Regions from separate parts of the Halalkalibacter krulwichiae genome, predicted to be linked through region 1. Evidence: riboswitches for the same ligand, from Rfam matches in the RefSeq annotation. Region 1 holds a riboswitch; each other region holds the start of a gene.
The links. A riboswitch is a leader RNA that binds a small molecule or an ion and turns the genes downstream of it on or off. The one in region 1 is predicted to bind cyclic di-GMP.

Region 1 (2,199 bases):
ACGATCGCTTTTGACTACTTCGGAACGATCGCCAAGCCAGATATTGTTTTAGTAGAAGTAGGCTTAGGCGGCCGCTTAGATTCGACAAATGTGATTACGCCGATTCTATCGATTATTACGTCTATTGGTTTTGATCATATGCAAATCTTAGGAGAATCGCTAAAAGAAATTGCTTCAGAAAAAGCAGGCATTATTAAAGAACACGTACCCATTGTATCCGGTGTGTCGCAAGAAGATGCGAAAAGAGTGATCCAAGCTGTCTCAAATCAAAACAAATCTCCTCTTTATGTGTTAGGAAAACATTTTGATGAAGAGGTTGTCGCTGTTAATGAAGAGAGACAAGTTTTTACTTATACTCAAATAGGAAGAGAGCCTTTGGATGTCACAATTCAAATGTCTGGACCTCATCAACGTCAAAATGCTGCTATTGCCATACAAGCACTAGAATTATTAAGAACGAATAATCAGTTGGTTATTGATGATACACACATTCAAAAAGGACTCCTTTTGACAACATGGCCAGGGCGTTTTGAAGTGTTACAAGAAAGCCCGACGGTTATAGTGGATGGTGCACATAACAAAGAAGGAATGCAAGCATTGGCTGAAACATTAAAACTACACTATCCGAATAAAAATGTTCGCTTTTTAATAGCTGCAACGAAAGAAAAAGACATGAACAGCTTACTACAGCCATTTTTAGATTTTCAAGCAAGCTTTACGTTTACAACTTTTGACTTTGATCGAGCAGCAAAGGCAGAAAGCTTATCGACACAAGCTCCTGTTCAAACGAAACGTTATCACGAGAACTGGACGCAAGCTTTGCATGAAGAAATCGAACAAACCAAAATGGATGAAGTATTAATCATTTGTGGTTCTTTATATTTTATCGCTAGAGTAAGAGAAAAATGGAAAAATTTGATCTCTGTCATGTAGGGATAAAGGGTTATATAATAAATGCATAAAGGACATTGCTAGGTCTATTGGTGGTGGTGTTTGTCTTTTTGACTCGATGAGATACCCATCAAAAGACCTGGTTGAATTTAGTTTAATTTGTCCTTTTATGTGAATAAATGGTGATTACTAAGGAAAAAGTATTGACTTTAGCAATCTCTCAGAATACAATCAAAGTATCAAAAGAATAGTTTGGAAAGCATAGAAATACGACTTTTATTTGGGCACCTTAGTCGTATTGAGCGATTGGTGCAACCGGCCTTTTATGTTCTACTTATAGATTGTAGTAGAAAAATTGAAAGGCTATTTTTTATGGCATTTTTGTTAATTTCAGTACTTAAGGACTGTGACTTTAGTTACACCTTAGATATAAAAAAACTTATATTGGGAGATGAGTAAGAATGAGAAAGTTTATTCAAAAGCGTTTAAAGAATCAAAAAGGTTTAACGTTGATTGAGTTATTGGTGGTAATTGTTATTTTGGGGATTATTGCGGCGATTGTTGTACCCATGGTTATGGGGAATAGAGACAGTGCTGAAGCAAATGCGAATGCTCAGGTAAATAAGGTTGTTCAGGATGCATCTGAAAGGTATTATGCAATGACAGGAAGCTATGCTGCCAACGCAGCTGCTTTAGTAGCTGCCGATTACCTAAGAGAAGCTCCTAAGTGTGCGGATAACTCAACTCCGGCTTTTACCATAGATAATGATACGGGATCAATTACTGAGGTCTGTGAACCAAATTCCCTACCTTCCCCATCTACTGATTAATGTGTTTATTTTCTTTAAAAAGCTGTCGCTAGTTCATAGTGACAGCTTTTAAAAAATAATTAATGTTAAAAGGAGAAAAAGATATTGATTTGCGATTCTTATTTTTGGTTAATAGGGTTACTTTTAGGAAGCTTTCTCAACGTAGTCGCCATCCGTCTACTCAAAAAAGAATCAATCGCCTTCCCTCCTTCAAATTGTCCAAACTGCCATCATCGTTTATCGGTACTAGATTTAGTGCCTGTCTTTAGTTATCTCTTCTTAAAGGGGAAGTGCCGTTATTGCAAGGCGAAGATCTCTCCTCTCTATCCTGTTGGTGAGCTTGTAACAGCTTCTTCTCTTTTCCTCGTCTATAAAGTTGTTGGTGTGCAGCTTGAATTGCTTCCAGCGATTATTTTAACGACTGTTCTTGTGTTAGCTGTTTTGACAGACATTCGAGAAAAGTTAATTTTGGATGTGATTACGCTTCCAGCAATAGCGA
Region 2 (2,199 bases), 860 kb from region 1:
CCGGTGTTGATTCACGTGGGGATGATCATGAAGGTCGATCGGATACGATTATTGTCATGACGGTTAATCCGGATGATCGTTCGGTAAAGATGTTAAGTATTCCTCGTGATACGCGGACAGAGATTGAAGGTCGAGGGTTGGACAAGATTAACCATGCCTATGCGTTTGGTGGGGTTGAGCTGACGATGGATACGGTGGAGCACTTCCTTGATATTCCGATTGATCATTATGTCAGTGTCAATATGGAAGGGTTTAAAGGGTTGATTGATGCGCTTGGTGGCGTGCAAGTCGAGAATGATTTTGCTTTTTCACAGAATGGGCATCGGTTTGAAGAAGGAACATTGTTCTTATCTGGTGATGAGGCTCTTGCATACTCGAGAATGCGTTATGAAGATCCGCGTGGGGACTTCGGCCGAAATGATCGCCAGCGTCAAATTGTCGAAGCGGTCATTCAAGAAGGAGCACAGATTAGTTCGATTACGAGAGCGGGTAGTATTTTAGAGGAAGTTGGGAAATCAGTAAGAACGGATCTTGATTTGGATGCGATGTGGAAGATTCAAGATAAGTACCGCGACGCTCGTCATCATGTTGAGCAAATGGAGATTAGCGGGGTTGGTACTCGTATTAATGGAATCTATTATTTAGAAGTTCCGGATGAGGAAGTCTCTCGTGTAAGTAATGAGCTTCGGGTTCATTTAGGCCTTGAAGTGGACGAGAGTGTGACAGTTGCTGAATAAGTTTGAAATAGAGATTCTTGGGGTATGAACCTTATGAATCTCTTTTTTTGTGTAAAAGTTGAATAAAACCTTAAAGTAATGTCAAGAATTGTCGATAATAGAAAAGTATCATGCGAAAAAGGCAAAGTCTGTGAAAGCAGATGACGCAAAGCTATAGGGGCTTCATTGGCCAATGAATTGGTCATTATGCCAGCCAGCTACCGAGAACTGCCTCCGTGTGATGACTTTATTTGGAGGAGGAATGACAATGTTTTACACACCAGAACAATTGCACAAGAGAAAGAAAATCAAGCAAGTTGCTTACACCGTTGTCCTTTCCACTGTTGGGATTGCACTAGCAGTTGGAGTTTCTGTCTTAGTCGGCGGAATGTAAGAATTGATTGATTGGCTCCTCGTGCCTATTGTCCTTGGGTGGAGCTTGTATTCCCTGATTTCCTAGATAGATTTCATCTATCTGGGGCATGATGTAAAAAGGCCTTCCAAGTTGGGAGGTCTTTTTTCGTACTTTTTTTCGGTTCGACAATATTCTCGGTTGATAGTGTACCTGGAGTTTCTTATAATGGAAGTAATTACATAAATAGATTATCACTATGAATATATTATAAAATAGATCGGGGGAAGATTGGACGATGCCTTTTATTAGTGTGAAGCCAGTATGGACACCACTTGCGTTAGTTGGAGTAAAACTATTAAAAGATACGGAAGATCGCTATTACTTAAAGATTTGGGGCGGAGAATTAAAAAAGATCATGTAGGTACTTTTACGTTCTATTATTCTGGGTCTTATTTCGCACTATTACATTCTTATATTATTTAGTAGGAGCCAGTTCTCGAGGGGAGAGCTGGCTTTTTGTTTTTAGTTGTTCTTTTCAATGAGGGATTCAATCGTCTTTAAGTGGTTGGTGTTGCTAATGATTTGCGATTCACCGACATATTGATCATCAATTTTTAGATAAGTCGTTGTGGTCCTTGAGAAGTTCTCTCTTATCTTATGATTTGCTGTTATTCCTATTGTGTATTTTCTATTTTGCACTCGGACATCGTCATCTTTTTTCAGTTTGATTTGATTGAGGTCTTCTAGGATTTCTTGAATGAGTGAGTCGTCTTCGATTGTCGTGCGTGCTGCGGGTTCGGCTCTGTCTCCAGATAAGTCGTTCACTGTTATGGAGATGCTTCTAATCTCGCTATCTTCGGGAACGAGGTCCTGGAATGTTGTGTATTTGGTTTGGTTGATTAGGAGAATGGTTCCGAGAATGATAGTGAGTGTTACGGCAAGTAGCGCGATTTTATTCTTGATGAAACGACTTAGTAGAAAGATAAGCGCCGTTAGGAGAATGGCTATTAGTAGGTAATGGAATAGTTGCCATGATAGATCAAAGAAAAGGTTCATAACTACCTCCTCCCCTTCCTTTGTGTCACATTAGGGTTAAAGCGACTGCCACTCGTTCGGCAATCGCTCTCG
Region 3 (2,199 bases), 700 kb from region 1:
GGAAGTGTCCGAAAGAAGTCGTCTAAAGGACAGTCTCGCGGGAGAAGGGGTTGGAAGTGTCCGAGAGAAGTTGTCTAAAGGACATCTCCCTTAGCAGTTCGGGCGCAATATGTCCTTAAGCAACAATCACCCTAAAACAGCCTGTTAAAAACACCTTTATTTGGCATACTAGTAAATGGATTTTATTTTCCAAATAGGAGGGTTTTAAATGAAAAAGAATGTAACATGGTTATTCATAGTGCTGTTTATTGCGTTTCTCGCAGCGTGCGGACAGCCACAAGCAGATGAGGAACTTGATGCCGATGAAGTAGCTGAAGCCCCTGGGGAAGAGGAAGAAGCAACGGAGGAGGACGAGCAATCGGTTGAAGTTGACCGTGGTCTCTTGAACGTCGAAATTACGATTCCGCCAATGATGCTTGAAGATCAAGACATCGACCAAGTGATCGCTGATGCAAAAGAAGCCGGCGTAAAAGAAGTAACAGAAAATGAGGATGGCTCGCTTACGTATAAAATGTCGCGCTCGACTCATAACGAAATGATGAGCGAGATGAGAGAGGGAATTGAAGCGAATATCGAAGAAATCAAACAGAGTGACGATTACCCATCAATTGCGGATGTGAGATCGAACCAATCTTATTCAGAGTTTACGCTCGTTGTTGACCAAGAAGCTTTTGAAAATAGCTTTGATGGATTCGCTGCATTAGGATTAGCGATGACTGGGATGTATTATCAGATCTTTAACGGAGACGATCCAGATAAGATTGACGTAACAATTCATTTAGAAAACGCAGAGACCGGTGAAGTGTTTAATACAACTGTTTATCCGGATGCGTTTGAGGAATAAGGGAAAGCCACTACGCCTTTGGTAAGAGAGGGTGTGGTGGCTTTTTTTGGGTCTCATACACCAACCGATCAAAATTCATGGCTATTACTTTAGTAAACCGAAATGCAGGGGAAATATAGGAGTAATACCTTGAAATTACTAACTGAATTTCCTAGATAAGGGAGCAATGATATTTAGATACTAATTATCTCTTCAATAAACGTTAAGAAAAATAAAATAACCCCTACCGTTTTCACTACAACGATAGTACAATAAGCATATAACTAAAAACCTAATCGAACGAAAGGGCAAAATCATTGAAAAGTGATGACGCAAAACTATAGGGGCTAAAGTTATGAAACTATGCTAGCCAGTTGCCGAATTTAATACCTTTTGTCGATTAACAAAAGGAGGATTTAGTGTGTCTGAAACCGTTGGGAAGAAGCAACTTATTAACTATGTTCAAAAGTTAATTGAAACAAAGAACTCCTTGTTTGAGCAGCTTGAAGAAGAAGATTTAGTAGAGTTAAAGCAAATCAACCTAGGAGAGGTCAAAGCCGTTGACCTAGTTGTTCGAGACATGATTAGGGAATTTTACCTATCCGAGGAAGATTTTAAAGGTTTATAATGATTGTTTGAGCCAGCACATGTGTGTTGGCTTTTTTTAGTGGGCTGCGAAGGCAATGGAAGTTAAGAAGAACTCATTATCATCAAGGTAGGAGCAAAACGCCTCAGCCTACCCTCACCCCTAAACACTCTCCCACATAAAGTAAACGGAAGGGAGAGATCTTTAATGAATTGGCAACAAAAGGTGTGGCAACTCATGGGGCAGCCGATTGGTGTGTCTTTTAAGAACGGTCAAGGTACGTCAGGGGTTTTGTGTGATGCGTATGGAGGACAAATATATGTAATGGAATATTTGTATCAGGCTCAATTTGCTCTGAAGCATTATGATTTTCATAGCATTCAAGATATTAATCCTTTTCCTCATTGTCCGCCCCAGCAAGGGCAGCAACGGCCTTATCAACCGTTATATTAATAAAGAAAGGCCACTTCATACAAGTGGCCTTTCAACATTCATTCATGCAAAGATCGCCAAAATGAACTAGTAAAATCAAGGATTCCCTCGATTTCTTTAAAAGGGATGGTAAAGCTAGGGAAACCGGCAACATAAGCTGCGATTTCGTATGGTTCAAAGTAAAGGACAAGTGCGTCATCGGTTACGTAGAAGGCTTGGTCGGGTGTGATGCCGCGGTATTGGTCTGGGAAAAAGTAGGTATGCCCTTGTTCCATTTGGTCTTTTATCTGTTGGCCAACGATATCACTTAATTCTTTTACATAGTCACTATCTTGTTTGAAAAGGTCTTTAAGCTGAT
Region 4 (2,199 bases), 1.1 Mb from region 1:
CGCAAGCAATACTTTTTCGCCAATCTTTTGGATAGGCTGATCACCTTTGCTATAGAGAAGTTCTAATACCGCAAACTCTGTTGGGTTTAAACCATACGTTTTTATGTCTTCCTCTACTCGCTTCGTAATAGTTTGAACTGCTCGTGACAATACAACGAATAATTTCAACGATTGGTCTTGATCATTTATTTTCATTATTCATTCATTCCTTTATTTTTTATCTCAGTTTCGAGATAATTATACCGTTATAAATACCTCTTTGTCAATGATCCCACTTGTGTACCATAAACAAAGGGACGTTTCAAAAAGCCAATTATTGACCTTTTGGACGCCCCTTTGGGAATTGCTTACAGCTTTAACTTCGTATGTAAGGTTACCAATTCTTTTGCTAATGTATCAATACGATCGTTTACCTCTTCATTTGTAATCACATTGTTTTGATCAAAGCAGCTGCTGTGTACAAACACATTCGTAGGTGTAATAGCTTTAAAGAAAGACAAGATTGGCTTTAATTGATTATCTGCAACAAGGAAATGTTTGTCTGATCCAGCTGTAGTTACAGTTCCAACCACTTTTGATTCGAAAACATTCGTAGGCAGATGATCAAATAAGTTTTTCAATGCACCAGTAATAGATGCTTGATAAATTGGCGTACCAATCACAAACAAATCAGCTTCTTTTATTTTCGTAATGACCATTTGCGTGTCCTGATTATATTGATCGAACGGCTTCCCCGTTACGAATTCAACATTTAACTCTTTCATATCGATTAATTCAATTTCTAATTTAGGCTCTAACTCTTTCGCTCTTTTTAGAACCTCATTTACAGCTATAGCCGTTTTTTCTCCAATTAAAGACCCAGAAACCCCAAGTAATTTCATTTTAATCGCTCCTAACTTTATCGTACTTTTCTATTTTACCTAAAATATCCTATTTTATTATTAAAACAGAAATTAATAAAAAGTACAAAACATAAAGCTTATTTAGCCAAATGGTCCTATAATCCCTTTTATGAAGATTGTATATAACTGTCGATTTTTTTGGATTTTTTTTACTAATTACGATATCGATATTATGTTACTATTTTATTAGATTAACAACATAATTAACGTAAAAAGGGTTCAAATGTAAGATTTTACCTATTTTTTCACTCTATAAAATTCGTTGTTCTTTGTTTCTTATTACATTTAAATAATGAAAAGGCAAACTTATTGAAAGATAAGGACGCAAAACTTCAGATCTAAGGTGAATTTTATTACTAGGATGGCTGAGTTACCGAACAAATGGAGGATGGAAGATGATTTTTTCGCCAGAGGACGAAAGAAAAAGTTCGTTAGATTTGGAGTGGCTTCAGCTATTATTGGAAGCAAAAAGAATAGGTCTCACCCCTAAAGAAGTTAGGGATTTTATCATGCTCAATAAAAACAAATAATCGGACTATCAGCCTTAATAAGAAATGTAGAATACGTTTAGAAAATGTAGGATGAAGGAAAACCTCCATCCTTTTTTTAGATTACCGTATATTTTATCTACTCTTGTTCTGTGTTAGCAAATAGTTTTATCAGAAATGGCAAAGCTAAAAACAATGCCAGTACTCTTGCCATCTGCAATGTTGCTACTAGTGCTGCATCCATGTTCAATGCAGCAGCAGTTGAAGCCATCTCTGCTGCTCCTGCTGCAACAATCCCTAATAAACTTGAAAGCCAATCAATCGGTGTTAGCACAAAGAAGATTGTAGCAAGGCCTAGGCTCATCATAAAGTAAATGAATAAGGTTATTGCACTAATACCACCTATTTCCTTTAGTTGTAAAAGTGCTTTTCGATCAAAGCGAATCCCAATTATTGCTCCCATAATCGACTGTGCAATTCCCATTATAAATCCCGGTACCTCTATTGTAGGAAATAGCAGATGACATAGAAAGCCTAAACCAATCGCAAAAAATAATGAAGAACCAGGAAAATTCACCCGTTTGCTTAATAAAATAGTTACCAGCATGATCGATATTAAAATACTTATGGAGAGAAAGACTTGAGACACATTTACATCGATAAAATAATTCGATTGCTTCCCGGCAATAGGTTCATTTAAACCTACGACTAAAGGGATCACTAACACAAACAAAGTAATTCTCGTTGTATGGAAGGCTGCAACCACTTGTTCATTCGCTCCATACTGATGACTTAGGGCAATTACCTCA

Region 2: linked by a shared signal. The riboswitch ahead of BkAM31D_RS23785 (hypothetical protein) and the one ahead of BkAM31D_RS24725 (competence type IV pilus major pilin ComGC) in region 1 are both predicted to bind cyclic di-GMP.
Region 3: linked by a shared signal. The riboswitch ahead of BkAM31D_RS20095 (hypothetical protein) and the one ahead of BkAM31D_RS24725 (competence type IV pilus major pilin ComGC) in region 1 are both predicted to bind cyclic di-GMP.
Region 4: linked by a shared signal. The riboswitch ahead of sinI (DNA-binding anti-repressor SinI) and the one ahead of BkAM31D_RS24725 (competence type IV pilus major pilin ComGC) in region 1 are both predicted to bind cyclic di-GMP.

The regions. Positions count from the first base shown of each region.
Region 1 covers NZ_CP020814.1:3,290,720-3,292,918, reverse strand. Annotated here, with positions in the region: gene BkAM31D_RS16645 (bifunctional folylpolyglutamate synthase/dihydrofolate synthase) at 1-933, shown strand, start outside; cyclic di-GMP riboswitch class II at 1,138-1,221, shown strand; gene BkAM31D_RS24725 (competence type IV pilus major pilin ComGC) at 1,353-1,721, shown strand; gene BkAM31D_RS16635 (prepilin peptidase) at 1,806-2,199, shown strand, end outside.
Region 2 covers NZ_CP020814.1:4,150,785-4,152,983, forward strand. Annotated here, with positions in the region: gene BkAM31D_RS20935 (LCP family glycopolymer transferase) at 1-737, shown strand, start outside; cyclic di-GMP riboswitch class I at 848-942, shown strand; gene BkAM31D_RS23785 (hypothetical protein) at 910-1,110, shown strand; gene BkAM31D_RS24610 (hypothetical protein) at 1,367-1,492, shown strand; gene BkAM31D_RS20940 (hypothetical protein) at 1,594-2,127, opposite strand.
Region 3 covers NZ_CP020814.1:3,988,240-3,990,438, reverse strand. Annotated here, with positions in the region: gene BkAM31D_RS20100 (hypothetical protein) at 209-844, shown strand; cyclic di-GMP riboswitch class I at 1,121-1,205, shown strand; gene BkAM31D_RS20095 (hypothetical protein) at 1,245-1,451, shown strand; gene BkAM31D_RS20090 (hypothetical protein) at 1,617-1,862, shown strand; gene BkAM31D_RS20085 (WG repeat-containing protein) at 1,901-2,199, opposite strand, start outside.
Region 4 covers NZ_CP020814.1:2,168,553-2,170,751, reverse strand. Annotated here, with positions in the region: gene BkAM31D_RS10920 (MarR family winged helix-turn-helix transcriptional regulator) at 1-198, opposite strand, end outside; gene BkAM31D_RS10915 (NADPH-dependent FMN reductase) at 348-881, opposite strand; cyclic di-GMP riboswitch class I at 1,192-1,280, shown strand; gene sinI (DNA-binding anti-repressor SinI) at 1,298-1,432, shown strand; gene BkAM31D_RS10905 (AbrB family transcriptional regulator) at 1,530-2,199, opposite strand, start outside.